One region of the Lysinibacillus sp. NPDC097231 genome, then DNA from elsewhere that is predicted to be linked to it. Evidence: riboswitches for the same ligand, from Rfam matches in the RefSeq annotation. Region 1 holds a riboswitch; each other region holds the start of a gene.
The links. A riboswitch is a leader RNA that binds a small molecule or an ion and turns the genes downstream of it on or off. The one in region 1 is predicted to bind cobalamin.
Positions count from the first base shown of each region.

Region 1 (7,654 bases):
CAAGATGTTCATTTCAGAACCAAATGCTTGTACTAATCTATCCATCATTTTGGGCCCTAAGCCAGGAATAAAATCCAGTGGTACTTGATGAATATATGGTGGTCGAACACGTTTATCTGTAAATTGCTCTGATAGCTCTTTAATACGTAATGCAACACCCTTTATTATTTGAGTACTTTCACAGTTTGTACAGATTGTTGCCGCATTACCAAGTTGTTCACCACATTTTACGCAGACAGTCTGATGATATTTGCCGAGCAATGGATTTAAGCCATAATTGGCCGTTACTGCTCGACCTTGCTGTTCATGAAGTGCCTTCTTTAACTCAGTAAAATTGGCATCAGATAACCGTAATTTTTGATACTCACGTGCCATCTTTCCTAGAGAGTGTGCATCAGAATTGCTGACAAATGTATACGCTTGAAGCTCACGGATATTACTTACCATATCGGTATCAGAGCTTAAACCAAGTTCAATTGCATCTATAAGCTGTGGGTCGAACACTTCAGTTAAACTTCGATGCACCCCTTTACCAAACAAGCTTTTAAATGGCGTAAAAACATGCGCTGGAATAAAAAGTCCTCCTAACTCATGAACCTTCTGTTGTAATATTTGACCATCACAATATATTCGTTGAGAGCTTAAATGGATATTTTTCATATAATTAGACATCCAATTTGAGAATTCCCTCATAAGCTTAAGCGTTGGAAAATAGGCAAGTACATGGATAGGCCCAAGACAATGTTGATCATAAATTTCAATTTCACTACCAGGGATAAGCGTTGTTTCCTGGTAACGAAGCCCTCCTTGTGGCAACTCCTTCAGATGGCCTTGTTCAATCATCTCTATCATCTCAGCTAGAACCTCTGGTGAATGACAATCAATAATCCCAATAATATCTAGACCTTTTCTAGCACTAGCCGTCTCTAGAATTCTTGCTAATGTGAGTGTTTTACTGCCAGTAATTTTGACAGCTCGTCCGCTAGAGGTACGTCCAATATGAATATGTAAATCTGCATAAAATTCTTTCATCATTGTAACCACTCCCATTATTTTTTGCTCACTACCTGTAGATGTGGTGAGCTGAATAAAGATAAAATGAAAAAACCTCACATTGCTGCAAGGTATTTCTCATTTCTCTAATCATTATGATGGATGATTGCTATGAGTGCTATTATTTGTCTCATAGGAACCCGAGCCCTGTGATGGCATTGACGAAGAATCATATGCCACTAATGTCACTCCAATGTTCTTTTCTAGCTCATTAATTTTTTCCAGCTGTTGCTGATCTAGTTGCGCAATCTTTATCTCTTCCACTATCCTCAAATCCTTTCATGAATAAAGTTCCCCGAATAACAATACATATACATAAAAAATAATGACTGATTGTCAGTCATTTTCTTTGACTTTATTTCAGCTATTTTGTAACATATTAAATAAGCAGGCCAAAAGCGAGGGATTTCATGTCAAAGGAAGAGAAAATTATTCAAGCTGCAATTGACGTTTTTTGTGAAAAAGGAATTGAAAAGACAAAGGTTTCTGATATCGTAAAAGCTGCAGGTATCGCGCAAGGGACATTTTATCTTTACTTCCCATCACGACTTTCAGTTATGCCAGCCATTGCGAAAGTTATGGTTGAAAAAATTATTGCTGCTATTAACGATGGTATTTCAACACAGGAACCTTTTGCAAAGCAGCTTGAAAAAGTGGTCGATATTGTTTTTTCCCTAACAGAGGAATATCGAGATGTTTTTGCACTTATCTATGCCGGTATTACACAAACTGAGCATATGAAAGAATGGGAAAATATCTATGCACCCTATTACGAATGGATGAATCATTTCTTATATGAAGCACAACAACAAGGAACGATACGCGCTTCTCTAAATACTACACGTTCATCTAAGCTTATCATCGGTCTAGTAGAATCTGCTGCTGAACAAATTTATTTGTATGATGACAGTGAAGAAGAAACAATTAGATTTCAAAAGCTTGAGCTCCTCGACTTTTTACATCATGCACTCGGTTTACGTCACATATAAAGTGACGTTATTTTTTAAATTAAAAATGACTGAATGTCAGTCATAAAGGGATGAATATTACTATGCAAAAAGATTGGATATACGTTGGACTAACTAGTTTGTTTGAATTATTTTGGATTTTTGGCTTTAATGCCGCTTATTCTTGGTGGCATTGGGTTATTATTGTGTCATTAATTGCGTTGGATTTTCACTTCTTATCGAAGGCTTGTGAAAACCTACCTACAGGAACAGTTTATGCGATTTTTGCTGGAATAGGTACAATTGGTACTACGTTAATGGACATTTTTATTTTTGATGGTGAGTTTAATGCCGTTAAGGGTATTTTCATGTTTATTTTAGTATTGGGTGTTATTGGTCTTAAATTAGCGGATAACTCTTCAGATTATGATGACAAGAAAGGAGCTAATGCATAATGGGATGGTTACTTGTTTTATTAGCCGCAATCTCAGAAATTATCGGTGTTGTAGGTTTACGTTTTTACAGTCAGAATAAAACAATACGTAATTTATTAATATATGTAGGTGGTTTTGGACTGTCCTTTGTGCTTTTATACGCATCCTTTAACTATTTACAGTTAAGCATTGCCTATGTAGTATGGATTGGTATAGGTACAGTCGGTGCTGTCCTTGTGAATATTATTTTCTTTGGTGAATCTAAAAACCTGACTCGTATTATTAGTATCATTGCCATTATCATTGGTGTGGCAGGCTTAAAAGCAGTATCTTAATTATATAGTGAGAACTTCTTTTATTAAAAATTTGTTTTTTCGCTGAAACTATATTTTATAATTGCATTAATATAATGCATCCTTAAGGAAAAGGAGTTTTGATGAATGGTTTATTTGTTACAGGTTGACTTTACTATGGACGGTCCTTTTGGCGCTGAGATGTCTGAAGGATTTAAGGACTTAGCGCATAGCATTAATAATGAGGAAGGGGTTATCTGGAAAATTTGGACTGAGAATGCGTTAGCTAAAGAAGCAGGTGGAATTTATTTATTCGAAACAAAAGAAAGTGCTGAAAAGTATTTAACTATGCACTCCGCCCGCCTTACAAGCTTTGGTATAACAAATATTCGTGGCAAAATATTTGAGGTTAATGAAGTATTATCTTCTATTAACCACGGTCCTATCCATCAATAATCTTCTTGGGGATGTCCAATAAGTCTTTTTTTATTGTGAAATTGAATTGCCCCTATCAGTAGGCAAAGGCGGCTTGAGTCCTAAATACCAGTGGACTCAAGCCGTTTAATCATTTCTGACAGCGATGGTTATTATATTGTGTCATTCTTGCTCCATGAATGAGGGTGAGTATGTATCAATTAGATTTACGGAGTTTTGTGAATTGCTCAGAGACATACGTTAAATAAGGTTTACCTGTAAGTGGATGTGTTTGAATGTCGGCATAAACACCAAATACATCTTGCAATAATTGTGGCGTAAGCACCTCTTCAGGTGTTCCATTACAGACAATTCGACCTTGCTGTAAGACATAAATTTGATCGCAATACATAGAGGCAATGTTCAAATCATGTAATGCAGCAACAACTGTTAAATGTAAGGTTTGAATTAGATCCATGAGCTGTAATTGATGTTGAATATCTAGATGATTTGTAGGCTCATCTAAAATAAGTACTTGTGCTTGCTGAGCGAGCGCACGAGCAACCATCACTCGCTTTTTTTCTCCGCCTGAAAGAGAACTGAAGCTACGTTTTTCTAAATGAGTGATGCCTGTTTGGTTTAGTGCTTCTTTTACTATTTGAAAATCACGTTCTTGATCTAGCTCCAATAGTTTTTTATGAGGTGTTCTTCCCATACTCACTAAATCATGTACAGTAAAATCGAATAAAACTGGTGTTTCTTGACTCACAACCGCTAAATTTTTAGCAAGGGTTTTACTCGATTGCTTTAATATATCTTGTTCATTTAACAAAACTGTTCCACTTTCTGGTTTAAAAAAACGGTACATATTCTTTAATAACGTTGACTTTCCACTACCGTTAGGGCCAATTAGCCCAACAAATTGCTTTTCCTTTATTTGAATACTTACATCATGTAATATACGTTGATCAAAAACGGAGAAAGATACTTGTTTTGCTTCTAATGTCATCTGCTTTAATCTCCTTCACCGAAAGAATAATTGTTGCGGCGTAGTAACCAAATGAAGAATGGACCTCCACAAAAAGCCGTGATAATTCCAATTGGCATTTCTTCAGGAGCAATTAAAATTCGGGCAATTGCATCTGCCCAAACTAAGAAAATCCCCCCTAATAAGGCGCTAATCGGGATGACATATTTATAGTTTGAGCCTACTATTATCCGTACAATATGTGGAATGATTAAACCGACAAATCCGATTGAGCCACTAACTGCAACAAGCACACCCGTTAATAGAGATACTAATAGGATAAGCTGCAATCGAAATTGCTGTAGGTTAACTCCTAATGTAACTGCGGCCTCTTCTCCAAGAAGCAATAAATTTAAACTTCGATAGTGGAGCCACAGTAAGACACATACAGCAATAAAAATAACAATCGGAATGAATAGATTACTCCACTTCGCGCCAGCTAAGCTTCCTAGCATCCAAAACATGACGGCTTTCATTCCCCCCTCTTGCTTCGACGTCATTAGTATAAAGTTTGAAATAGCGGATAAAACAAACGACACCGCCATCCCTGCAAGTAAAAGTCGAAAGATAGAAATCCTTCCTCCAACACGGGAAAGGAAGAAAACTAACCCCATCGCTGCGAGGGAACCTAAAAATGCAGATACGGAAAGAGCGTAAGTACCTAGAAATGAAAAGGCACCTAAAATGATGACAGCTGTAGCACCAACCGCCGCACCGGAAGAAATTCCTAAGATATACGGTTCAGCAATGGAGTTACGAACAAGTGCCTGAATAGCTGCTCCTGCTATCGCCAAGCCTGCACCAACGATAGCGGCAAGCAATACACGTGGAACTCGTATTTGCCAAATGATAATTTCCTGTGAGCGGCTCCAATCTTGCTCGATTGAATTTTGTATAATCGGGATTTTAGACAGAATTACCTTCCATACATAAATTGGCGTAACAGAAACCGATCCGACCATGATAGCTATCGTCATGGAAATAATAAGAACTACTAGAAGGATCGCTGATAATAACATAAATTTTTTGTTCATCTGCTTATTAACTCCTAAGAAATCATAATAGATATGAAGCAATAAAAAAGGGTATTCCATGCAAATTACGCATAGAAATACCCTAGATTCAACAAAATCAGAAAAATTACCTTCTTTTGTCCGTAATTGCGTTCATCCTCGTGGGCATTACAGGTATCACTAATTGGCAGGTCTCCTGGCTTCGAATCAACGTTACTATGATTGCCTTCCCATTTAGAACAGTGGCTAAATCATCATAGAACTCATCGTTACAGTTGCGGGACAGCGTCGGATTTACACCGACTTCCCTTTTAAGCGACACGTTGTAAAAAATGTCACACCATTAGTATTTGATATTTTAAAATTATGACGATTCTATCATACATTTTAATAGTTAGTCTATAACTAACAGTGATTGAGTAACTTCAGCCCCTTTGTGTTAACCAATAATAAAAATTAAGTTGACACGAATACTTTATTTTTTTAAACTATTTTTAACATTACTATTAAGAGGTGAAATGATGTCAACAGTTGCGGAACACTCACATCACAAGTTAAGAACAGTAGATATTGCATATATTGGATTATTCTCAACCTTGATGATGATTGGCGCTAATATTACTTCCATTGTACCTTTCATGAGTATTGGTGGCGTACCTATCACACTACAAACATTTTTTACTATTTTAGCAGGACTTATTCTTGGTAGTAGAAAAGGTGCGCTCGCTTGTACTGTTTATATGTGCATCGGTTTAGCTGGCGCACCTGTCTTTGCACGTTTTAGTGGAGGCTTTGGACAAATATTAAGTCCTACATTTGGTTTTATCGTCACGTTTATTTTAGCTGCATTTGTCGCAGGGCTTATTGTAGAGCGCGGTGGAACAAAAAAAAGCTATGTTGTTGCTGCATTAATAGCAACAGCCATTAATTACTTACTAGGGACAAATTGGATGTACTTTGCCTACAAACTATGGGCTAGTGCTCCAGATGCCTTCAATTATAAGATGGCTTGGCTTTGGATGATGCCTCCATTACCAAAGGATATTATGTTAGCTATATTCGCGGGTATTTTTGCATACCGACTTCAAAAGGTATTAAAAATAATCCCCATTAAATAACATTTTCCATCTTTAACCTCTAGCTAATTACGTTCTATCCGTTTCTAGAAGTAAAAATAAGAAATGCCATAAGCAGACGTATACTTATGGCATTTCTTATTTTTATAGGTATTTTCTTACCCAATTTATGAAGTTGTCAATCACTACATCAAGGAATTCTATAGTACCCTCATCTGTTAAATTGCCTTCTGCATCAAATTTAGTATGCACAGCACCAATATAAACGTCATTACCACTAAGTAATGGTGAATTCACACCAGGTGAGAATAGAATATCTCGTAAATGTAATTGTGCTTTAACAGTACCTAAATTACCCATTGATGCCCCCATCATGAACGACGGTTTGCCAATCAATACTTGGTCTACACGAGATAACCAATCAATTGCGTTAACCATAACACCCGGCACAGTACCATTATATTCTGGTGTCACCCATAGTACTGCATCTGCTGCTTTTACTTTTGCTTTAAAATCAAGCACTGTTTGCGGTGCTTCGTTTTCGATATCTTGGTTATACATTGGTAGATCATTTAAGCTTAATACTTCAAGCTCAAATTTCTCTGCATAATGTTTTTGAATAAATTTAGCTAAATGCATATTATATGATTCTTTACGGATACTCCCTACGATTGCTACTACTTTCATGATGCTTCCTCCTAAATGTACATTCTTCATATTATTTGTAAAGCCACTTTATTTTATGCAGCACTAATAATAGGTTGCAAATTCCTCTACTGGTTTACGATAACCACGTAAGCGGCGGCTGCTTTCTTTTTCTTTGCCTATTGTCATCATTAGTGCTATTTCATGTGTTTCTGGAACATTGAAAAGTGCTCTCATTTGTCGCTGATCGAAGCCAATCATTGGACATGTATCCCATCCGCGATTTTTGGCCGCCAGCATAAATAACATGGCTGACAATGATGCGTTACGAATGGCTTCCTCCTTCATAAATTCCCCGCCACGTTCTTCATAAAATTTCGTATTTTCATCGACAAGATTTTCTAGCTCACAGTCTGTAATAATTCCTAAATCCACCATACCCTGACTAAGATTAGCGGTATTCTTATAGGCTTCTTTATCCCCTAATACAAGGATTACCCCTGAAGCTGAATGCACTTTATATTGCCCATAAGCAGCCACTCTTACTTTTTCCTTCATTTCTTCATCCAATACTATGATGTAATTGGTATGCTGTAAGTTAAAGGCTGATGGAGCAAGCTTTACATCCTCCAAAATTGGACGTATATCTTCCTCGGTCATTTTGATGCCCTCTATAAAATTATTAGCAGAACGGCGCTTTTCTATTAGCTTTGTAAACTCCATAATTTCTGACCTCCAATCAAATTCATTAG
Region 1 is NZ_JBIWDH010000019.1:30,608-38,261, reverse strand. It holds gene ACIQXF_RS12855 (endonuclease Q family protein) at 1-1,032, opposite strand, end outside; gene ACIQXF_RS12850 (hypothetical protein) at 1,147-1,317, opposite strand; gene ACIQXF_RS12845 (TetR/AcrR family transcriptional regulator) at 1,464-2,042, shown strand; gene ACIQXF_RS12840 (DMT family transporter) at 2,105-2,455, shown strand; gene ACIQXF_RS12835 (DMT family transporter) at 2,455-2,769, shown strand; gene ACIQXF_RS12830 (monooxygenase) at 2,875-3,183, shown strand; gene ACIQXF_RS12825 (heme ABC transporter ATP-binding protein) at 3,359-4,150, opposite strand; gene ACIQXF_RS12820 (FecCD family ABC transporter permease) at 4,156-5,202, opposite strand; cobalamin riboswitch at 5,350-5,541, opposite strand; gene ACIQXF_RS12815 (biotin transporter BioY) at 5,703-6,299, shown strand; gene ACIQXF_RS12810 (NADPH-dependent FMN reductase) at 6,402-6,944, opposite strand; gene ACIQXF_RS12805 (nitroreductase family protein) at 7,008-7,625, opposite strand.

Region 2 (7,654 bases), on a different contig from region 1:
TAAACTGACCGATGGAGATGTCGTGCTATGGGATTGTGTCACTACATGGCTGACAAATGCTTTTTATGAGGGGTTTGATACAGGATCTCCGTGTGTAAACCAACCGGGCTGTTTAGAGGAGAAGCTGCGTGTCTTAAAAAAAGCGATAGGGACGTTACTTGAGAAAAGGGTGACGTTTTTTGTCGTCTCGAACGAATTATTTGATGAGCCTCCATATCCAAGCGAGGAAGTGGAATTATACCGACAAATGCTCGGAACATTACATCAATGGTTTGTTTCTGTAGCAGATGAGGCGTATGAAATCAATTATGGTATCGTAAAGAAATGGAAATAAACGAACTTACAAGAAGGAAGGCAAGACGATGAAAAATTTCTGGCATAGCGTATTACTTGCATTTCAATTTTTTACAGTTTTGCCGGTACATAAAGAACTTCCTTTATCGAAAGGAACCGTTACAGGGATGTTTGGCTTCTTGCCATGGATAGGGGCATTAATGGGCACCGTGGTGGCGACAGTAATCTATAGCTTAACGGAATGGACAGCGAGCAGTGAGGTATTACTGTCCTTTGTTATTGTCGGACTGTTCGCTTTATTCACTGGAGGCTTACATTTAGACGGTTTTATTGATATGGGGGATGCTTATTTTTCGTATCGAGACCGGGAGAAGCGGCTTGAAATTTTAGATGATCCACGGGTTGGCGCATTTGGTGTGCTCTCGGTGCTATTTTTAGTGCTCGGTAAATTTGTGATACTGCATGAACTATTCGTGCAGCATAAGTTAGCATTGTGGATGCTTATTTTTGTGCCATTATTAACAAGGGTAGGCATGAGCTTTTATTTTATGGCGCTGAAGTGCTCAAAAGAAAAAGGACTCGCTTACTTTTTTAAATCACATATTAAGCCTGGATACCTTATATGCTTTATGGTTATAACATTGCTTGTTGCGTATACGGGCTTATTGTTTGTCATAGGCTTGTCAATTGTCCCACTAGTGTTGATGGCTGTATTAGCGGTTGCACTTGTCGTCTTTCGACAATTTACAGTGCGCAACTTTGGTGGGGTTTCGGGGGATTTACTCGGTGCATCAATTGAAGGGATGGAGGTAGTATTGTGGGTGACATTGTTATTGTGCGCTTAATGAGGCATGCACCGACAAAGGAGAATTTGGAAAAGCGTTATATTGGCTGGACCGATTCACCGTTAGCGGATACATCTTTGCTTAGAGTTGTAGATAAAGCTGTGACAAAGGTGTATGGTAGTGATTTAGTGCGCTGTAAAGAAACGGCTGCCCATTATTTTCCGAACGCTATTTACGTGTCAGATGGTAGATTCCGAGAGTCCAATTTTGGAGAATTTGAAGGGAAAACGTATGAGGAATTAAAATCTGATCGTCGTTATTGTGCCTGGTTAGATGATCCCATACTCACACCACCGCCAGAAGGGGAAGGCTTTAATGCATTTTGTCAGCGTGTGATAGAAGGGTTTGGTGCATTACCAAAGGATCGAGATGACTATCATCTTGTTGTTCATGGTGGCGTTATTCGAGCACTGCTTGTGGCCTTTGCACCGACGGAACAACCATTTTGGTCGTACAATGTACCACATGATAAAATGTTTACCTTAACGTTTTCGAGAATGGCTTGGGAGGAGGGAACAAGATGCATGTCTTTATTGGAGGAGCCTATAATGGAAAAACCGATTATGTGATGACATTGCTTGCTGATCAAAAGGTTGAGCTAGCAGATGGCTATATTCCTAATGAGACTCCTGAATGTGATGTACTAGTGATTAAAAACATAGAGAAGTGGCTTGTGACACAAAACCTAGACAATGATGAAGCACTTGTCAAAACTATTTTGACGACACTAAAGGCTCTTGAAGAAAATTGTACACTGTATATTATTGTGACCGATATGGGACGAGGCGTTGTGCCGATAGAAAAACAGGCACGATTATTACGTGATACTTGCGGGCGATTGTACCAGGCTTTATTTGCAGAAGCTGAAAGTGTCGTGCGCATTTGGTACGGTATTGGGGAACACATTAAATAAAATCAGAAAAGAGGAAATGGAATGGATCGACAAAGATTAAGGAAATTGACGCTCACTGCTATGGTAGCGGCCATTTGTGCTGTTGGGGCTGTGATTAAAATTCCAACATTTATTTCGACTGCTGCGCTGGACTCTGCTCCTGCATTTTTAAGTGTTGTATTTTTATCACCATTATTAGCGGGAGTTGCAGGTGTCATTGGGCATTTTATTACAGCACTAACTACTGGCTTCCCACTGGGACCACTGCATTTGATTATTGCAACGGAAATGTTTATAGTAGTTTGGGTCTTTGGGGTGATGCATAACAAAGGCATGCATTTCTGGAAATGGCCTGTCGCACTTTTTTTAAATGGCGTGGTAGCACCATTACCATTTTATTTTATCATTAGTCCGGCATTTTACTGGGCATCACTGACTAGTCTGCCATTGGCAACACTTATTAATTTAGTCATTGTTGCCATTGTGATGCCGATTCTCTCTAAAGTGTTTGTACGTAAGGACGGGCGAGTACATTGAGAAATGCTGTAAAAATAGGCGAGCTCATTGCTACTACAGATAATGCTGCAGCAATTGGAGAAAAGCCACAAGATGTAGTGTCAGCTCCAGATAAACTCACAGCTTACTTCACAGCACGTGTTACATTTTTAGAGCAGCTTGCTGCAAATGCTTTACCATCGCATATTTTACTAGCTAATTTTTCTGGAGAGGCGGCATGGTCTCGTTATGTGGCAGGGATTCGGCAGGTTTTTGATGAGGCTAATCTTAAATGCCCGCAGATAGATGGAAGTACGGAAACCAATATGCCAACCTTACAATCTGCTTTATCGATTACAATGCTTGGTGAGCCGCAAATCCGTACACACTATGAGCCTGAACACCTTATTTGGTATACATATGGATTGCCACTTGTAGGCAATGAAATCCTTGCACAGCCTGAGGATGTTGCACAGCTTCAGCCTATTTATCAGGCATGGCAAGGGGAAATCGTTCAGCAAGTATGGCCAGTTGGCTCAAAGGGGCTGCAAGGAGAATTTACCCGACTTTTTGGCGAGCAACGGGTCGAAAGCTCGTTAGATGTGAAAAAAACGGCAGGGCCATGTGCAGTCGTTTTACTCGGAATACATCCAGAAAAAGAGCGGCTGGCACAAAAAAATTTTCCTAGAAATTTTGAGAAACTACGTAAAACTGCATGGTAATAGGGCTTGCTTCGAGAAAAAGTAACGCTTTAAAAATTGCAAGGGGCAAAACGCCTATTGCAACAATAAACACAATATGTTAGATTTGTTTAGGAGTTAAAACACAATATATAGTATTTTGGACAAAAGGTACCAATGTGGTTTAAAAGGGAATTCGGAGAAAGAGTCATCTTAAGCCGAAGCTGTCCCCGCAACTGTAAGTGCTGACAAATGATTAAAGAAGGCCACTGTTTTCGGACGGGAAGGCAATCATTTGGAGGAGGCATGAGCCAGGAGACCTGCCAGGTTGTTCAAGACAGCAACACATTCTTCGGGGATTGAGAAGTGGAGGCGAGAGATTTGCTCACTTCTTTGTGTGCATGTCCTTCATTTCCATTTCCGATTTTACAGCGATCACGCAACCGATACATGTTGCATGATCGCTTTTTTGTGTGTTGTCTGAAGAAAGAAAGGGAGAGAATGTTACATGACAATTCAAATCGAACAGCAAATGACTAAGCTAAAGAAAAGTTACACGGAGGATGAACTTGAAAGTTTTGTAAGGTTATCGGATCGATGGCTACGAAAAAACGAAAATGCCACATTTGAAGCATGGGCCGATGCGATGATTTTACAAACGCTTAGCCTAATTGATGAAGAGGAGCCGTACTGGACATTTGTGGCAGCGAAAATCTATTTAGAAAAATTATATGATCAGTTTGCCATGCGCCGAGGTGTTGCCGTAAAGGATGTTTATAAGGTTTTCCCAGCACAATTAGCACGTTATACAGAGGCTGGTTTATATCATGAAAGCCTAACAACCAAATATAGTGAGCAGGAGCTTCAGGAACTCGCTTCTTTTTTAGAACAAAGTCGAGATGAATTGTTTACGTATATTGGCTTAAAAACATTAATGGATCGCTATGTTGTCCGTGATTACACGAAAACACCAGTGGAGCTACCCCAGGAACGTTGGATGGTCATTGCGATGACACTTATGCAGGATGAAACAGAAAATCGTTTGGAAAAAGTACGAGAATCTTATTGGGCAATGAGCAATTTATTTATGACGGTAGCAACCCCGACCCTATCGAATGCAGGGAAAACACATGGTCAGCTTTCTAGCTGCTTTATCGATACAGTCGATGATAGTTTACAAAGCATCTATGACACAAATACCGATGTGGCAACCTTATCGAAATACGGAGGTGGCATTGGCGTGTATATGGGCAAAATCCGTAGCCGAGGCTCTTCCATTAAAGGCTTTAAAGGTGCATCGAGTGGTGTCTTACCTTGGATTAAACAGCTGAATAATACAGCCGTGTCAGTAGATCAACTAGGACAAAGACAAGGAGCTATTGCCGTATATCTAGATGTTTGGCATAAGGATGTCTTTACGTTTTTAGATTTACGCTTAAACAATGGGGATGAGCGTCTGCGTGCCCACGATATTTTCACAGGGCTTTGCTTACCTGATTTATTTATGGAGGCTGTGGAGGCACGTGGAGACTGGCATTTATTTGACCCACATGAAGTACGAGAGGTGATGGGCTTCTCATTAGAGGATTTCTACGATGAGACAAAAGGTGACGGTTCCTTCCGTGCAAAGTATGCAGAATGCCTTGCCAATCCATTATTAAGTCGTGAAGTCGTACCAGCTATCGATATTATGAAGCGTATTATGCGCTCCCAGCTAGAAACTGGCGTACCGTTTATGTTCTATCGTGATGAAGTAAATCGCATGAACCCGAATAAGCATGAAGGGATGATTTACAGCTCGAACCTGTGTACAGAGGTCTTTCAAAATATGTCACCGACAGAATTCGAATCAATTACTCTAGAAGACGATGTTATCGTGACACGTCGCAAGCCAGGAGATTTCGTTGTATGTAACCTATCTTCAATCAATTTAGGCAGAGCTGTACCGGCTGGTGTCCTAGAACGTTTAATCCCAATTCAAGTACGCATGTTAGATAACGTTATTGCCTTAAATACAATTCCAGTGAAGCAGGCAGAACGCACGAATTTGCGTTACCGCGGCATTGGACTTGGCACATTTGGCTGGCATCATCTATTAGCGCTGAAAGAAATTCAATGGGAGTCGGATGAAGCGGTAGAATTTGCGGACAGGCTGTATGAGGAGATCGCCTACTTCACGATTCGTGCTTCTAACGCATTAGCACGTGAAAAAGGGGCATATCCGTTATTCGAAGGCTCAGATTGGCATACGGGTACCTATTTTGACAAACGTGGCTATGACAGTGATAAATGGCAGCTGTTACGTGAGGAAGTGGCGAAAAACGGCATGCGTAATGGCTATGTTATGGCTGTTGCCCCTAACTCATCGACGTCCATTTTAGCGGGCAGTACGGCAACGATCGATCCAATCTTCCAAAAAAGTTATTCAGAGGAGAAGAAGGATTACAAAATTCCAGTAACTGTGCCAGATTTATCGCCAGTGACGACTTGGTACTATAAATCTGCTTATTTCATCGATCAAAATTGGACAATCAAGCAAAATGCAGCACGTGCGCGACATATCGACCAAGGCATTTCGCTTAATTTATATGTGCAAAATACGATCAAGGCGAAGGATTTACTAGCACTGCATATGAATGCCTGGGCGAGTGGTGTAAAAACGACTTATTATGTACGCTCAACATCTGTAGAATTGCTAGAATGTGAGTCTTGCGCAAGCTAGGAGGAACTAACAATGACGACAATTACAAAACGACAAATTATGGATAAAGATGCACCAAACCGTTCAACAGGGATTGTGAACGGACGCTCTTCTAACATTTTAAACTGGGATGATGTGCGTTTTAGCTGGGCCTATCCAAAGTACAAAAAAATGCTAGGTAACTTCTGGACACCATTTGAAATTAATATGAGCAACGATGTCAAGCAGTTTCCAGGGCTATCAGTTGACGAGCAAGAATCCTTCTTAAAAATCATTGGCTTACTGGCATTATTAGATAGTGTGCAGACTGATTTTGCGGGGAAAGTAGCAGATTATTTAACAGATTCAAGCCTAAATGCCTTAATGATTATTTTAGCGCAGCAGGAGGTTATCCATAATCACTCTTATTCCTATGTGCTATCAAGTATTGTGAACAAGGACGAACAAGATCGTACATTTGACTTTTGGCGTACAGAGCCCGTGTTAGAGCGACGTAATGATTTCGTGATTAAGGGCTATCGTGCCTTTTCGGAAGAGCCAACTGTTGAAAATATGCTAGAAGCGATTGTTTATGATGTGATTTTGGAAGGCTTATTCTTCTATTCTGGCTTCGCATTCTTCTATCATTTAGCACGCAATCAAAAAATGGTCGCAACGTCGACAATGATTAATTATATTAACCGTGATGAACAACTACATGTTGATTTATTCGTGAAAATTTATCAGGAGCTATTAGAGGAATATCCTGAATACGATACACCTGAACGAGCAGCACGAGTACAGGACATCTTCCGTGAAGCCGTTCAGCTAGAAATTGATTGGGCAAATGAAGTGATTGGCGATAAAGTTGATGGCCTCGATGTGGAAGATGTACATGATTATGTTCACTTCTACGCCAATGTTCGCTGTAATCAGCTTGGCGTGGAACGTCCATTTGAGGGCTATCGCAAAAATCCATTGAAGTGGATTAAGGCGTATGAGGATGTTGACTTAGGAAAAACAGATTTCTTCGAGCAACGTTCGCGTCAATATGTAAAGGTAAATGTAGAAGATAACGGCTTTGATGATTTGTAATTTACATGAACACCGCAATACATTGAGGTGTTCAGACTGTAGACAAACTCGAAAAATATCGGGTATGCTACAGTCTTTTTTTATGGTGACAACAATAATACTGTTAGGTCATAGAGAAAATCGCTCAGGAGAAGTGTAGAACTGCTCGGGTAAGGAAGAAAATCGCTCAAGAGAAGTGTAGAACTGCTCAGGTAAGTAAAAAAATCGCTCAGGTTCAGTGTAGAACTGCTCAGGTAAGGAAGAAAATCGCTCAGGTCAGTGTAGAACTGCTCAGGTAAGCAAGAAAATCGCTCAGGTGCATCAAAGAACTGCCCCAACCAAAAGAAAATTCCTCCGCTAAAAAAGTACAACTGCTATGTTTACCGACACCTACATAACTTATCAGTAGTGTCTCAAATATTACGAGACACGAAAAATTAATTGCCACTTGAGAATGATTTTCAGTTATAATATAGAGCGAATGTGATTTAGAAGGAACGGAGACGAAAGAATGAAGGCAGTTAAACAGTTAGGGCAGTATTTAGGGCCTTACAAATTTTTTACCTTGATTGCGCCGCTACTTATGGTGCTTGAAGTCACAATGGATTTGCTTCAACCCACAATCATGCAGCATATGATTGATACGGGTATTGCCAATGGCGACAATCCATATGTGTTGAAAATGTTCGTGTGG
Region 2 is NZ_JBIWDH010000021.1:61,869-69,522, forward strand. It holds gene ACIQXF_RS13800 (bifunctional adenosylcobinamide kinase/adenosylcobinamide-phosphate guanylyltransferase) at 1-334, shown strand, start outside; gene cobS (adenosylcobinamide-GDP ribazoletransferase) at 363-1,139, shown strand; gene ACIQXF_RS13810 (histidine phosphatase family protein) at 1,112-1,708, shown strand; gene ACIQXF_RS13815 (bifunctional adenosylcobinamide kinase/adenosylcobinamide-phosphate guanylyltransferase) at 1,660-2,052, shown strand; gene ACIQXF_RS13820 (ECF transporter S component) at 2,074-2,568, shown strand; gene ACIQXF_RS13825 (hypothetical protein) at 2,565-3,248, shown strand; cobalamin riboswitch at 3,359-3,549, shown strand; gene ACIQXF_RS13830 (ribonucleoside-diphosphate reductase subunit alpha) at 3,715-5,928, shown strand; gene ACIQXF_RS13835 (ribonucleotide-diphosphate reductase subunit beta) at 5,941-6,981, shown strand; gene ACIQXF_RS13840 (ABC transporter ATP-binding protein) at 7,472-7,654, shown strand, end outside.
Region 2: it holds a riboswitch for cobalamin, as region 1 does, so the genes downstream of both, ACIQXF_RS13830 (ribonucleoside-diphosphate reductase subunit alpha) here and ACIQXF_RS12820 (FecCD family ABC transporter permease) in region 1, are expected to answer to the same signal.

Region 3 (7,654 bases), on a different contig from region 1:
TATAATTGAGTATTTCTACCATCTAAGCGTCTGTTTGACTAGTCTATCCATCGCTTCGACCACGTTATCGTCTCTTTCAACCCTGCTACCTTCGCTTAAATTTCTTCTGTAGTTGCCACTTCACTTTTACTATAAAAATTTCTGCCGAATAAAAAGTAAAACCTGACCTCTAAAAAGAAGTCAAGTTTCTTCTTAAAGTATCAATTGTTGGACTTGTTGTCGGAGAGTTTTTGCTGCAGCTACCATATGCGCCAGTGCTGCAACTGTTTCTGATTCCTTCCTTGTTTTTAAACCACAGTCAGGATTCACCCAAAATTGATTTTTTGATAAAACCTGTAAGCTATCCTGCATAATACTCAGCATCTCTTCTTCACTCGGTACACGTGGACTATGAATGTCATAAACGCCTAGCCCAATCCCTTTTTCATATGGATTGACTTGCAGAGAAGAAATCAGCTCGCCATGGCTCCGTGACGTTTCGATTGAAATAACATCAGCATCCAATGCACTAATTGGCTCGATAAAATCATTAAACTCACAATAGCACATATGTGTATGAATTTGTGTTTCATCCTTCACATTAGATGTAGCAAGTTTAAAAGCATTCACTGTCCACTCTAAGTAAGCTCCCCAATTTTCTTTACGAAGTGGCAAGCCCTCTCGTAATGCTGGTTCATCAACCTGAATAATTGAAATACCCGCAGCTTCTAGTGCTTCCATCTCTTTTCGAAGTGCCAAAGCAATCTGATATGATACATCCTTCCGTGAAATATCATCTCGTACAAAGGACCAATTTAAAATTGTCACAGGACCTGTGAGCATCCCCTTTACATAGCGATTCGTTTGGCTTTGGGCATAGGCTGTTTCTTTGACTGTCATTGGTGCTTCCCATGCAACGTCACCGTAAATAATCGGTGGCTTCAAACAGCGAGATCCATATGATACAACCCATGCTTTCTCCGTAAATGCAAAACCTGTAAGTTTTTCCCCGAAATAATACTCAACCATATCTGTGCGCTCAAATTCACCGTGTACAAAAACGTCGATATCTAGTTCCTCTTGAATAGTAATCCAACGCTTTGTCTCTTGCTCGACAAACGCTGCATAATCCTCATTAGAAAGTTGTTTCTTTCGCCATGCACTTCGTATACGTTTGACTTCGTCTGATTGCGGAAAACTCCCAATTGTTGTCGTTGGGAACAACGGTAATTGTAAGGCTAGTTGCTGATGTCAATTGTAAAGATTGTCCCTCATATTCTTGCACAATATAATGATAGTTTGTATTAAACCATTTCGTCATTTCACTAGCCACGGCTTCTTTACTACCGCGAGCTACCCCATAGTATGTTTGTAAATCAACTTTGCCACCCTGCCAATGCGCTTTGGAACTAAGCCAAACATCATTGCCGTATCCAACACTCTGTCATAAAGTGTGAAATCTCCAACAGTTATCATGTCTATGCCGAGGCGAAGCTGCTTGTTTATTCGAGCTAGGCGAATATCCTTTAAATGCTGTAAAAATTCATCCTCTGAAAGCTCATTTTTCCAAAAAGCCTCTAAAGCCTTTTTCCATTCGCGATCCTCTCCGATATACGGATAACCAACTGTAGTACTTGTATACGCCATATTAATCTCTCCTATCATTAAAAATAAAAAAAGCCACTCTCCTTTTTTGGAAAATGGCTGTCATTGCATATCAAAATTAGCTATCAAGAAACAATACGAAATCATTTCAAAATATCGTATTATTCATTGTCGCACAGGGCCGATACGGTCACATCTCACCACCTATTTCCACGTAGGTATTTGGTGTGTACTAGATATTGGCAGGTCTCCTGGCTTCTCATCAACACGCCTCACAGCCTTCCCAGTTTCCCAGTGGCAATTGTGATTTGCTCCGATTTACAGTTGCGGGACAGCGTCGGATTTGCACCGACTTCCCTTTTAAACCAAACTTTCATTTGGCACCAACTCTTACACAATATTTAATTATGTTTTACTATAACATATATTTTTCTGAAAAGTAGATTTATTTTCAGATTTGTTTGATTCAAAATACATCTAAATCATATAGTAATTTAAAAAAAGTCAGTGACCCTTTGCTCAAGGCTTGGGTATGAAAAACTTTTTTAAAAGGAGAATAGAAAATGAACTTAAAGAAAATATTAAATTCTCGACCATTGCTCTCTTTCTTCGTCATGTCATATGTGTTCTCATGGATTACATTAATTCCATTTATCTTATCGCAATGGAACATTTTGCCCAACACTAGTGCTTTTAGTATTTTTTTCACACTTAATTCGTTTGTAGGTCCTTTATTAGCTTCTTATATCATGCATCGCACTATTGGAGGTAAAGAATCCTGGAAAAATGTACTGAAAAAATTAATACAAGTTAAGGTTAAATTTAGATGGTATTTATTCATTTTCATTGGTATTCCTGCTGTGATGTTTCTAGGAATAATTATTTTAAACGGTGGAACAATACCGAGCTTCCACAACCTGACATCTTCATACTTTGTTAGTTATCCAATACTATTTATTCTTATTTTCTTTTTTGGTGGACCATTGTCTGAAGAAATAGGTTGGCGTGGCTTTGCCTTACCACGAATGCAATTAAGATATGGGGCATTAAAGGCATCTTTATTCATTGGAGTTCTATGGGCCTTGTGGCATTTACCTCATTTCTTAACAGTTGCACAAAAGGGAGGACCCGGAACTGAGTTATCTATTTTTTATATCAATTTACCGATCTTTATCTTGTCGTGTATAGCTATTTCAATCATCTTTACTTGGGTTTTCAATCGTACTCAAGAAAACCTATTTATTGTTATCTTGCTACACACCAGTTTAAATACCTTTAGTACAATTCAGCCATATCTATCAAGACCCCTTTTGACTAAAACAGATTTGCCTTTCTTAATAGGGGTTGCATTTCTAGCTCTTCTAATTCTGATCTTTACCCGCGGTACTCTTGGATATATACAGAACAGCAATATGTTACTCGTTAAAGACATTCAAAAGTAAACAAGACTTTCCTTCAACTAGTTAAAAATAGTAACGAAAATTAGACTATGAATAGTTGTTGGAAAATAATATGATCCAGCATTTTTCATACTTCTCTCTTTATAATTAAGACCAAGAAGGCGAAGAAATGCCATATCTTGGTCTTAAAGCTAAAACAAACTTGTAAATAGTGGGATATTATGTTATTTTATAGTTAGTTATCCAACTAACTAATATCAAAGGAGATGTAAAACAAATGGCAAAACCTACTGGTATCGAAAAGTCAGATTTATTAACTGCTGCCAAGCAAAGTTTAGTAGAAAAAGGAATTGAAAAATTCACCTTAAAAGCTGTTGCTGAGCAAGCTGGTGTAACACAAGGAACTATTTATTATCATTTCAAATCAAAAGAGCAAATAATTCTCGAAATTGTCCAAGACATTTGTAAAAATTCTTGGGAGGAAATTCTGACGACCGATCATCAAATGATTCAATCTGCACTTCTCTCTGCAAAAAGTCGATATGAAAATGATGCTTTTTATCATAAATTATTTTTCACTTTATTCGTCTTTGGCTTTACCAACCCGACAATAAAGCAGCAAATTGGACAAATTTTAGAGGCTGAAAATGAACATTTATGTAACGTTTTAAAGAAATTATGGGTTACATCACCAATCGATGGCGTGTCAATGGAAACTTGGAGCATTTTCTTCAACGCCCTTATCGATGGCATAGCTATACAAGTGATGATTCGGAACGATTTCGATGTAGATGCATTCTATCAGCAATTAGAAACGATCCTTCAGACTTTACATCGTCTAGGAAAATAACTGAGGAGGAACCACAATGCCATTCTTTTTATGCTGGGGTTTTGGAATTTGGCTTTTAGCAAGTGCTATATTTCGATTAGTAGGGCATTACTTTTTTACTTTTGAAGAACCTTTCCTCATGATCGCTACTTACATTTTAGCTATTCCACTCGTTTGGATAGCGACAATACCTATTTATTCTTTGAAAAAGATAAAGGGTACAGCGCGATTACTGGCTGCTATCTGTATCGTCTTTCCTGGAATGCTCATCGATGCAGTCGTATTATTAGTTTTCGATAATGTTTTTCCGAGTTTATCGAATGATTTAGATCGTTATTTCGCCTCATGGGTTTTATGGGCCTATTCTCTAATACTACTTACTGGTTTTACAAAGGCTTCATTCGTGGGGAAAAGTACTATTCATTCTTCAAATTAAAGGATTTCGCATTATTATCCTAGAAGTAAGTATCGATGATGAATTAAAGGAGGATAAAAAATGGTTATAGGTCTGCATCACGTTCAAATAACAATTCCAAAAGATGAGGAAGAAAAAGGGAAACATTTTTACTGCCAAGTTTTAGGGCTTAAGGAAATTGAAAAGCCTGACTCGCTAAAAGGACGAGGCGGCTTTTGGTTACAAGTTGGCAATAAAGAGGTACATGTAGGAACAGAGGATGGTTTTGATAGGTTAACAACAAAGGCGCATATTGCTTATCAAGTTAAAAATATAGAGAGCTGGAAAAAAGTATTTGCCGAACATCATATAGAGATTTTCGATTCAGTTCCTATTCCTCATTTTGAACGCTTTGAATTTAGAGATCCCTTCGGTAATCGAGTTGAGATGATTCAGGAAATTTAAATGGTCCCACATATGTTCTGGTCGAAGATACAGTTGAATAGAAGTCATTTCTATTCAACTGATTTTTCGCTAATAAATGAAAGTTCCTGCTGATCTATCCGTCACCTTAGCCAGCGTATCCGGCATTTAAAGACTCCTATCCGGCGATACCTCTGTTCCTTCCGTCGCTCAGAGACTCCTATCCGGCGATGATCTCTTGCCTTCCGTCTCCGCTATTTCTATCCGGCTCCTCGACATTTTTATCCGGCGATACCTCTGTTCCTTCCGTCGCTCAGAGACTTCTATCCGGCGATGATCTCTTGCCTTCCGTCTCCGCTATTTCTATCCAGCTCCTCGACATTTTTATCCGGCGATACCTCTGTTCTTCCCGTCGCTCAGAGACTTCTATCCGGCGGCATCTTTTGCTTTCCGTCGACGCTATTTCTATCAGGCTCTTCGACATTTTTATCCGGCGATACCTCTGTTCTTTCCATCGCTCCGAGACTTCTATCCGGCGGCGATCTCTTGCTTTCCGTCGACGCTATTTCTATCCGGCTTCTCGACATTTTTATCTGTCGATCTCGCTGTTCCTTCCTTCGCTCCGAGACTTCTATCCGGCGATGATCACTTACTTTCCGTCGTTTCATCGCTCTACCTTCACTGTCGCTGCTCTATCTGTCATTTCGGCCTTTCTATCCGTCACTCCAGACATTCTATCCGTCACTTCAACGAAACTTACCATAAAGAAAGCAGCCATTTTTTCAAACGGCTGCGTTCATTCTATAATTTAAATTGTAGAACTTGATTGTTTAAATTTTCGGCCATGATTGCTAATTGCTCGGTATTTCTTGCGATTTCGTCCATTGTTCCTACTGTTTGTTCTACTGTTGCAGTTGTTTGCTCGACACCTGCTGCAGACTCTTCAGAAACAGCAGCGATATCATCAATAGAGTGATTGATCTGCGCTGTCGTTTTGGAAATACCTTGTAAATTTTCAGTAATCCCTTGTATGTTACTAAACATATGATCCACTGCAGAGGCTATATTGTCAAAGGTTGTACGTGTTTCTGTAATTTGCTCTGTACCATTTTTCACTTCTGCGTAGCCTTTTTGTAGTGATGTCGTTACACCGACTGTTTCACTTTGTATGCGTGATACGATCGATGAAATGTCTGTTACGGAAAAGGATACTTGTTCTGCAAGCTTTTTCACTTCATCTGCCACAACCGCAAAGCCTTTTCCTTGTTCCCCTGCTCTAGCCGCTTCTATAGCTGCATTCAACGCTAATAGGTTGGTTTGATTGGCAATATCATCAATGACTGATACTAACTTTGAAATCTCTTGTGATTGCTTATTTAAGCCTTCCACTTTTGCGACAGATTCTTGCACGATTTGATCAATCGCCAGCATTTGTTGTGTGGAGGCATTCATTAGTTGCTGACCACTTACTGTTAGCTGTAATACGTCCCTCGAATGGCCTTCTAAATCTACCCCTTGAGTAGTTGCCTGCTGTACGTTAACGATAAATGAATCCATTATCTGAGCTAGGTCACTTGCATTATGGGCTTGAGATTCTGAACCTCCTGCCAATTCTTGCATCGTCAAAGCGACCTGTTCAGCACCTGTTTTTACTTCTAACGACGATTGGGCAAGCTCTTCACTACTGGCCGCAACATTTTGGGAAACCTCTTGAATCGATCCTATGACTGCATGAAGTTTACTATTCATCACGTTCGCCGATTGCACAAGTAATCCTATTTCATCCCGCATTCTTTCTGGTAGTGGCGGCTGGCTTATGTCGCCCTCTGCCATTTTTGATATTTTACCAATAACTGCTTTTAGTGGACTTGCAATCATATGCGCTGTTATATAAGCGGTTACAATAGCGATTAAAGTAGTCAAAATGCCAATGGATAATCCGAGACGCATCGATACTTTGGACTCGTCAATCATGTCATTTCCAAGCTGATTAATAGATTCCTCTCTGTCTTTGGCGGTATCTTCATAACCCGTTCGAATTTCAACAGCTAGCGTATCAATGGAATTAAGGTTTTGAATGGCTAGCTCTGTGTTGCCCTTATCATACTCATCAAAGACTTTCGTCTGTACGTAATTTCGCCAATCTCTTGCCTTTTCAACTGTCTTATTTAAATTTTCATCGGATAATAATTCTTCTAAAATAGCATTGTTTTTTTCAGCGACTTTAATATAATCCTCGAATTCCTTTTTATACTTTTGATTACCAGTTAATACATAGCTTTTAGCTGCAGCTGTTCTCACACTAATAGAGGAAGCAAGTTTTTCAATTGCTGTTAGTAACTGTAGCTCTTTATGAATTATTTCTTCTCCAGCTGAAACAACTCGCTGATTAGAGAAGTAACTATAGGTATTAAAACTTGCAATGAAAAATACGACTATAAAAAATGCACTTAAAATTTTTGCTCGAATTGTTTTGAACCTAAGCTTCTGCAACATAGCAATTTCCCCTTTCTTTAAACCTGATTAATCCCCTGGATTTCCCTGTATTGTAAGATAATATTACTGTAAATTTATCCTTACTATAACATATCTACTCTTAGCCTCTCATGACTCGAATTATATATTTAATTGTTGATTATTATCAGAAAAGTTCACAATAAATGCGCTTTAATTAGTATTCTATTTATTAAATTATGCTTTTTTATCAGAAACTATCCTTTTTTTGATATGTCGGCAGATAATATAGCGAAATTTCGATGCTCTATCCAATATTCCTATCTAAAGGACAAATTACGTGCATTATGTAGAAAATAGCGATAATCACTCAAGAATTTTTCATTTTAAACAGCAAATCTACAATGAATACATCCCACTGAAACATTTGTAATAAAAATGTAAAGTGAGGCGACGAAGCCTGTCATACCAAGCATTAAAGTCTATTCGAGTAAGAGCATGGTAACATTTACCTCGAAGAAGCCCTAGTTTTTCATGCTACGATTAATTCCAATGGCGAGCCAAATCAGG
Region 3 is NZ_JBIWDH010000040.1:29,415-37,068, reverse strand. It holds partial or broken gene metE (5-methyltetrahydropteroyltriglutamate--homocysteine S-methyltransferase) at 193-1,626, opposite strand; cobalamin riboswitch at 1,809-1,987, opposite strand; gene ACIQXF_RS19640 (CPBP family intramembrane glutamic endopeptidase) at 2,148-3,026, shown strand; gene ACIQXF_RS19635 (TetR/AcrR family transcriptional regulator) at 3,262-3,834, shown strand; gene ACIQXF_RS19630 (DUF5367 domain-containing protein) at 3,851-4,249, shown strand; gene ACIQXF_RS19625 (VOC family protein) at 4,310-4,672, shown strand; gene ACIQXF_RS19620 (methyl-accepting chemotaxis protein) at 5,432-7,126, opposite strand.
Region 3: it holds a riboswitch for cobalamin, as region 1 does, so the genes downstream of both, metE (5-methyltetrahydropteroyltriglutamate--homocysteine S-methyltransferase) here and ACIQXF_RS12820 (FecCD family ABC transporter permease) in region 1, are expected to answer to the same signal.

Region 4 (7,654 bases), on a different contig from region 1:
TTTCGCTAAGCCTTCTTTAATTAAGCGAATCAATTCAAGCAGTGCTGTCGGTGCATTACCAATGGCATAAATTCCACCTTCATGTAATTTAGCTGCCTTTTGCATAGAGATAATGGCACGCGTTGTATTTTGTTTTTTTGCTTCTGTCGCTACGTCTTCATCTGCAATATAGCAGTGTAGATCACCACCATGCTTTTGGAAGCGTTTTTTCCCTGAGCCACTTTCAATCATTTGCACATCTGCGATAACATGACGTCCGGCAAGGATTGACTTAATACCTGCCTCAATCGCTCCTGGTGTAATAATAACGCTTCGACCTAGCTCAAAATCAGCAGATGCATGGATGATACGACGAACAATTTTCCACTCATCTTCTGAGAAATCATGTTCGCCCATCTCCTCAGCAATAATCGAAAAACTATAATCGTAAATTTTGTCTGGGTCTACTGTTAGTGGTTTAAAATCTGTTTTAAAGTCCATCTGGATTGCCTCCTAAATTGTGTTTTGGACAGCCTGTTGTACTTCCTCAAATGTTGAATACTGCTGCCCATATTTAATATTTGGTCTTGCGATTAAAATCGTTTCAATGCCACATGCGAGAGCAGCCTCTAGCTTTTCATCGACAGAGCCAACTTTACCACTCTCTTTTGTAATCATTAATGTCACATCGTACTGACGGAATAGAGCTTCATTTAATTCCTTTGAAAAAGGGCCCTGTATAGCAACAATATCTCTTTGAGCCACACCAAGTGCCTCACATTTTTCCATATTATCGAGTCGAGGAAGCATACGTGCAATCAGTCGTGTATTTTCTAAGCCATGTAACACCTTTGTAAATGTCGCCAGCGTTTTACTGCCCGTTGTTAGCATAATGACTCCACGTTTTTCCGCTGCTAAATTTGCAGCCTCCTCATAATCTTTCACAACCGTAATAAGAGTATGGGAATAGTGCTCGTGCGCACGTTCATAGCGAATATACGGAACATTTGCTTGCTCAGCCGCAGCCATAGCATTTTTTGAAGCTTCTTCGGCAAATGGATGGGAGGCATCTACAACTAAACGGTACCCTTGTTCCGTAATAATTGTTGTCATTTCCTCCGCCGTTAATCGACCGATCAAATGTGGAAGTCCCACTTCTGCAAGGCTTGAGGCTGCTGATTCAGTAACGACCGTTGCCGTCACAGCAAATCCCGCTGACTGTAATTCAAGTGCTAAATTCCTGGCATCACTCGTCCCTGCCAACATGAAAATCATTTCACTGTCTCCTCTGCATGATCATGGTGATGATGGTCATGTCCATGATCGTGGTCATGATGGTGATGATGATGTGCATGTCCATGTACCGCCGCATAGGCACGATAATTTTCTAAATCCTGCATACCTGTCGATGTACCATTCACTGCTTGCTCAATACGCTCTAATAACACATTTTGTAAGCGTTCATGATAGCCAAAATAGTTAGCAATTTGAATATCACATTCTGGATATTTTTCGTTAAATTGCTTGCTCATAACATTCATACGTTCCATTAAGATACCAGTGAATAAAAAGTACGGTAGCATAATGATTTTTTTTGCACCAAGTTTGACACAGCGTTCCATTCCCTCTTCAACACGAGGATCTGTTACACCCATAAAGGCACTTTCCACATACTGAACAGGTAGCTTTTCCCATAAAAGACGCGTAATTTTATAAAAATCTCCATTCGCATAAGGGTCACTACCCCCTCGTGCAATTAATAAAATCGCTGTATCCTTATGCTCTTCTTCAGCATTAAAACCGATTTCAGCTAAACGATCCTCTAAAATAGCAAATATTTCTTCATGGATACCGATTGTTTGCCCATATGTGAATGTAATATGTGGATAGTGCTCGCGTGCATGTTCGATTTCTGCAGGAATATGCAGTTTTGAATGTCCAGCATGAAGCAGAATAATCGGAATCACATGCACCTCTGTTGCACCCTTCTTCACACAATTTGTAATACCTTCTTCAATATTTGGTGAAGCAAACTCTAGGAAACATGTTTCTACTAAAAAGCTAGCATCAATACGAGGTGTCATTTGCTTGATAAACGTGCGTACCTCATCATTTCCTGCTGCTAAACGGCTCCCATGGCCGACAAATAAAATTGCTTTCATTATCAATAACTCCTCACTAATCGCCGCACGGAGCTGGCTCTACTTTTATTTTTGAAGACATATCCTGATACGTAAAATGTAGTATCTTTTTTACACGCTTAAAGTATTTAAACAAACGTTCATTTGGATGTGCATTTGCTTTATACTCTTCAATAATATTTGTGATAAGCGGGATCAGCTGTTCAGGTTCTAAGCCCTCCACAACAGGCTGCGCCGCATGTGCTGTACGACCAACTGGCTTAGCACCAATAAAAACATCAAATTTACTTTTACGATAAACAATGCCAATATCATCAAATACTGCGCGATAACATGCCATTCCGCAGCCATTAAAGCCAATATTTAATGTTTTCGGTAATGACAAACCTCCAAGCTTTTCTTGAATTTCTTCGGCATATGGAATCGAATCGGTCTTTTCCCCATAACAGAAATCACAAGCCTTTAGTGACAGCACATCACCAATTGGTGCTAGTAAAAAGCCCACTTCATGGAGCTTTGCTGTAATCTCTTCTGGTTCAGTCGTTGGAATTTTCAAATGAATTTGATGGTCTGGTGTATACTCCATCGTTCCTTCTTCTCCAACTACCTCAGCTAACGTCATCATTTGTTGAGGCGTAAAAAACTTATTGGCTACCCCTGGACTAACAGCTAATTCAAAAATGGATTCAATTTGTTGTTGAACAAGCTTAGGTGTTATCTTTACGGCATCCGTTCCCTTCACCATCGCTAGAGCTTTTGTCGCCATTTCAAGTGATGTTTTTTTAGGATTTGGATCAGGTGTTATAGCTAAACTGGGCTGTATACGATTTGCATTTGGGTCTGTCGCAAAATCATTACGCGCTTGTCCTGTTTCTTGATTCATTGCCCATGGTTCATTTTCTTCTCTCAGACGTTGATGTGGTCGTAGCGGTTGTTTTTCTTCACCAAGTGTATATTTGCGCTGATATCCACGCGGTGTAATCATTTTATTGTCATAGAAGAACGTAGATGAATTCCCGATAATAACCGTTGTCAACATGCCGATATCATGTTTAAGCATTTCTGCTAAAGTGGTCATCGTAATTTCCTGGCGGTCACGATACGCGCTTTTGACAAGTCCCACCGGTGTATCTGGCGAACGATATTCTAATAAAATTCGCTGTGCCTCTACAATTTGTCTCGTACGACGACCACTCTTTGGGTTATAAAGTGCAATAACAAAATCCGCCATTGCAGCAGCTTCTACTCGTTTCGCAATTAAATTCCAAGGTGTTAAATGGTCACTCAAACTAATGGTACAGGCATCATGCATAATCGGAGCACCTAGTAAACTAGCACACGAATTAATAGCAGAAATACCTGGAACAATCTCTACCTCAACACCAGTTGCTTCTGTCCAACCTAGCTCGATTAATACCTCATACACTAATCCAGCCATTCCATAAACACCTGAATCACCACTGGAAATAACCGATACGATACTCCCTGCCTCCGCTTGGCGCACCGCTTCCTGTGCACGTGAAACTTCTTCTGTCATACCTGTACTAACGATCGCCTTGGCACTTACTAAATCCTGAATAAGCTCCACATAGGTTTTATAGCCAATGATCATATCACTTTGCTGTAATGCCTCTACAGCACGATGCGTAATATGATTAAAATCTCCAGGTCCAAAGCCAACTACGAAAATCTTCCCTTTTTGCGCCATGTTGTTACCCCTCTTTCACCTTTTCGATGCCTTTAATAGCTGTCGTTTGAGCTGTCCGCTGTAACGTACCTTCACGAAGTGTAAAGACATGCTCCTGATGTAATAGTTCATGCTGTAAATCTTGCACCAGGGCTCTTCCATGCTCCGTTGTCGGCACACGGTACCAATTCCCTTGTGGATAGGCAATGACAACACAAGCATCCTTGCATCTGCCATTACAACGTGTTCTTGTCGTATGTATTTCTTTATCAAGCGCTTGTATCTGTATTTCGTCACGGATAGCTTGGGTAATGTCCTCTGCATCTTTATTCATACAGCTACTGCCGTTGCAAATAAAAAGATGCGTTTTCATACCCTCTAAATTCCAAGTTGTCATCGTTGTTCTCCCCTCAAATACTTTTAGGAAAAAGAAAAAAACCTTTACTCTAGACGAAGAGTAAAGGTTTTGTAGAAGCTAAATAAAAACGAATATATACAGGTACTCGCTCTCGCTTCAACTTCTCCCTCCGAAAAGTTTACATGCATCATCATATAAGCAGGTTTCCTGACTTAAGCTTCCTTTTACTTTCGCGCCTTCCCAAGTTTCAAACTAGTGGCTTTTGCGATTTCATCAGCTATTACAGTAGCGGGGGCTGTATCGGATTCTCACCGATTTCCCTATTATCTCGAAGTAATCGAGCACTTATTGATGTTTTTATATTAAATTATATTTCTGGTAAATGAATAGAAAACTGTTTCTATCATAGTCTTATTATTTTAAAATTTCAATATTTCTTTTTTTATTTGTGACATTTTTATTAAAATACCCATCAAATATCCAAAGAGGGAACATTTTTAAAATTTTCTACATTGACATTTAATTTAAAAATTTTTTTCATAAAAAAGATAGCATATTTATGGAAAAGCGTGTTACACTTTGTCGTGAAATCTCACAATTTCATCTTTTTTCGGTGCGGAATGATAACCATTTCGCTTAAAAGGGAAGCCGGTTTAAGTCCGGCGCGGTCCCGCCACTGTACTAGGGAGTTTTATAGATGATGTCACTGTCAAAGAGATGGGAAGACCTATAAAACGATGAACTAAAGCCAGGAGACCTGCCGAAAAATATGTGATCGTTTCAGCCTACGAGGATGGGTGTGCGGCTAAGCAGATTAGAATTTTATTTGCTTTTTTAGCTATGCACTTTTCCAATTTCGGAGAAGTGCTTTTTTTTTATCTTTATTCAACAAATGTTTTCTGTAGCGAAAGCGAAGCGCCAGCAACAAATGTTTTCTGTGCGAAAGCGAAGCGCCAGCAACAATTACGCTAAGGCGAAATTGATTAACGCACGCTACAATCGAAAAAATTAAATGTGAGGAGGAGCAATATTGAAATTCTCTGGTTGGAAACTTAGTTATTTCTTACTGGCATTTTTATTCGTGCCAAATCGTGCATTCGCCATGCATATCATGGAGGGCTTTTTACCAATGGAATGGGCCATTTTTTGGTGGGTCATTTCGATTCCATTTATTATTTTAGGATTACGTTCAATTCGCAAAACAATTGATGAAAATCCTGAAACAAAAATGATACTAGGTCTATCAGGTGCCTTTGCATTTGTGCTTTCAGCATTAAAGATCCCGTCTGTAACGGGAAGTTGCTCGCACCCAACTGGTGTTGGGCTTGGTACTGTTCTTTTTGGACCATTGGCTATGAGTGTAATTGGAACAATCGTATTATTATTCCAAGCTTTACTTTTAGCACATGGGGGGCTTACAACTTTAGGTGCAAACGCCTTTTCCATGGCAATTGCTGGCCCGATAATTGCTTATTATGTATTTAAAGGCTCGCAAAAAATGGGTTTATCGTTTTCTGTAGCTGTGTTTTTAGCTGCAATGCTTGGTGATCTAGGTACATATGTTATCACTTCGGTACAACTAGCTCTTGCCTTCCCTTCTGAGGTAGGAGGCTTTATGGCTTCATTTACAAAGTTCGCTGGTATATTTGCGATAACTCAAATTCCGCTTGCTGTTAGTGAAGGGATTTTAACAGTAGTCGTGATAAATTTCTTGAAAAAATACAATGTGAGCGAATTAAAAGCCTTACGTGTTTTCTCAACAAAGGAGGCACACTAGAATGAAAAAAAATCTACTGTTATTAGCAATTGTTGTGTTATTGGCAATCATCCCACTTTTCGTACAAAAGGGAGCAGAATTTGAAGGGGCTGACGGTGAAGCGGAAGCAGCAATTGGTGAAATAAATGCTGACTACGAGCCATGGTTTGAAAGCTTATGGGAGCCACCAAGTGGTGAAATTGAAAGCTTATTATTCGCACTACAAGCTGCTATAGGCGCTGGTTTTATCGGCTATTTTATCGGCTTGATGCGCGGCAAACATAAAGAGGGTTAAGCCGATGTTACTCATTGACAAGTATGCATATTTGAATAAGCTAGTATCGATTCATCCGCTAGAAAAAATGACATTTTCCCTAGGATTACTATTATTGTCGCTTATCATGAGAGATGAACGGATTTCACTCATTACATTTATTGTAATGAGTGCTTTTATCATTGTAGGCGCAAAAATCCCTATTAAATATTACGTAAAATTACTATTGCTACCGGGATTTTTTTTACTGTCTAGCTTAGTGTCCATTTTAATTTCTATAGCGCCCTCGACAAGCACGCTCCCTACTTACATTTGGTCATTTTCTTTTAAAGGTCTGACCATTTTTGTCGGTAGCGCGAGCATAGAAACAGCAAAGCAGCTTTTCTTCATCGTTCTTGGTAGCATTAGCTGTTTATATTTTTTAATTCTCACGACATCCGTACAATCTATTTGTCATGTTCTGCGACAATGGCGGCTTCCCGTTTTATTCGTGGAGCTAGTAGAATTAACGTATCGTTTTATTTTTATTTTTCTAGACAGCATGCAAAAAATTCACCTCGCTCAGCAGGCTCGGCTTGGTTACCACTCCCCTAAGCAATGGCTACGCTCTGTATCAATGCTGATTGCGGCGTTATTAGCTGAGATGTTCCAACGAAGTCGTGAACTAAACAATGCGATGCAGGCACGCGGTGGTGAAACTGTTTATTGGCAAGAGGATGTTACCTATAGCACGAAAAACTGGTTTGGGATTGCCGCTATTTTTGTATTTCTCATCATTTATGGAGGGGTTTTCTAATGATGACAGATTTATACTTTGAATTAAAACAATTATCCTATGCCTATGCAGATGGAACTCATGCATTAACAGATATTTCACTGCAAATTCCAAAGGGCAAAAAAATTGCCTTACTTGGTCATAACGGAGCCGGAAAATCGACGTTGTTTCAGCATTTAAATGGCATTTTACAGCCAACTACTGGCAGTATATCCTTTTGTGGTAAAGAACTTCACTATAGCAGAAAAGCATTAAAAGAATTACGTCAGCAGGTTGGTATTGTTTTTCAGGATGCGGACAACCAGCTTTTTTCTGGTACCGTTAAGCAGGATATTGCGTTTGGACCTTTGAATCTTGGTTGGACTACTGAAAAGATTGAAGAGAAAATAGCATGGGCTGTTGCTCAAACTGAGGTTGAAGCGTTGCTCGATAAACCGATACATTTTTTAAGTGTCGGACAGAAAAAACGTGTCGCAATGGCTGGTGTACTAGCCATGGAACCATCTGTTCTATTATTAGATGAACCTACAGCTGGATTAGATAATTATTATGCTGCTCAAGTTTTACAGTATTTAGCGAAATTAGAGAATGAGGAACGTACCATCTTAATGGCGACCCATGACATCCCTTTGGCCTATGAATGGGCAGATCAAATAATTGTTATGGAAGCTGGAAAAATCATTT
Region 4 is NZ_JBIWDH010000038.1:535-8,188, reverse strand. It holds gene ACIQXF_RS18945 (precorrin-8X methylmutase) at 1-480, opposite strand, end outside; gene cobK (precorrin-6A reductase) at 493-1,254, opposite strand; gene ACIQXF_RS18935 (sirohydrochlorin chelatase) at 1,251-2,141, opposite strand; gene cobJ (precorrin-3B C(17)-methyltransferase) at 2,158-3,828, opposite strand; gene ACIQXF_RS18925 ((2Fe-2S) ferredoxin domain-containing protein) at 3,833-4,204, opposite strand; cobalamin riboswitch at 4,345-4,529, opposite strand; cobalamin riboswitch at 4,760-4,944, shown strand; gene ACIQXF_RS18920 (energy-coupling factor ABC transporter permease) at 5,196-5,942, shown strand; gene ACIQXF_RS18915 (energy-coupling factor ABC transporter substrate-binding protein) at 5,944-6,216, shown strand; gene cbiQ (cobalt ECF transporter T component CbiQ) at 6,248-6,991, shown strand; gene ACIQXF_RS18905 (energy-coupling factor ABC transporter ATP-binding protein) at 6,994-7,654, shown strand, end outside.
Region 4: it holds a riboswitch for cobalamin, as region 1 does, so the genes downstream of both, ACIQXF_RS18925 ((2Fe-2S) ferredoxin domain-containing protein) here and ACIQXF_RS12820 (FecCD family ABC transporter permease) in region 1, are expected to answer to the same signal.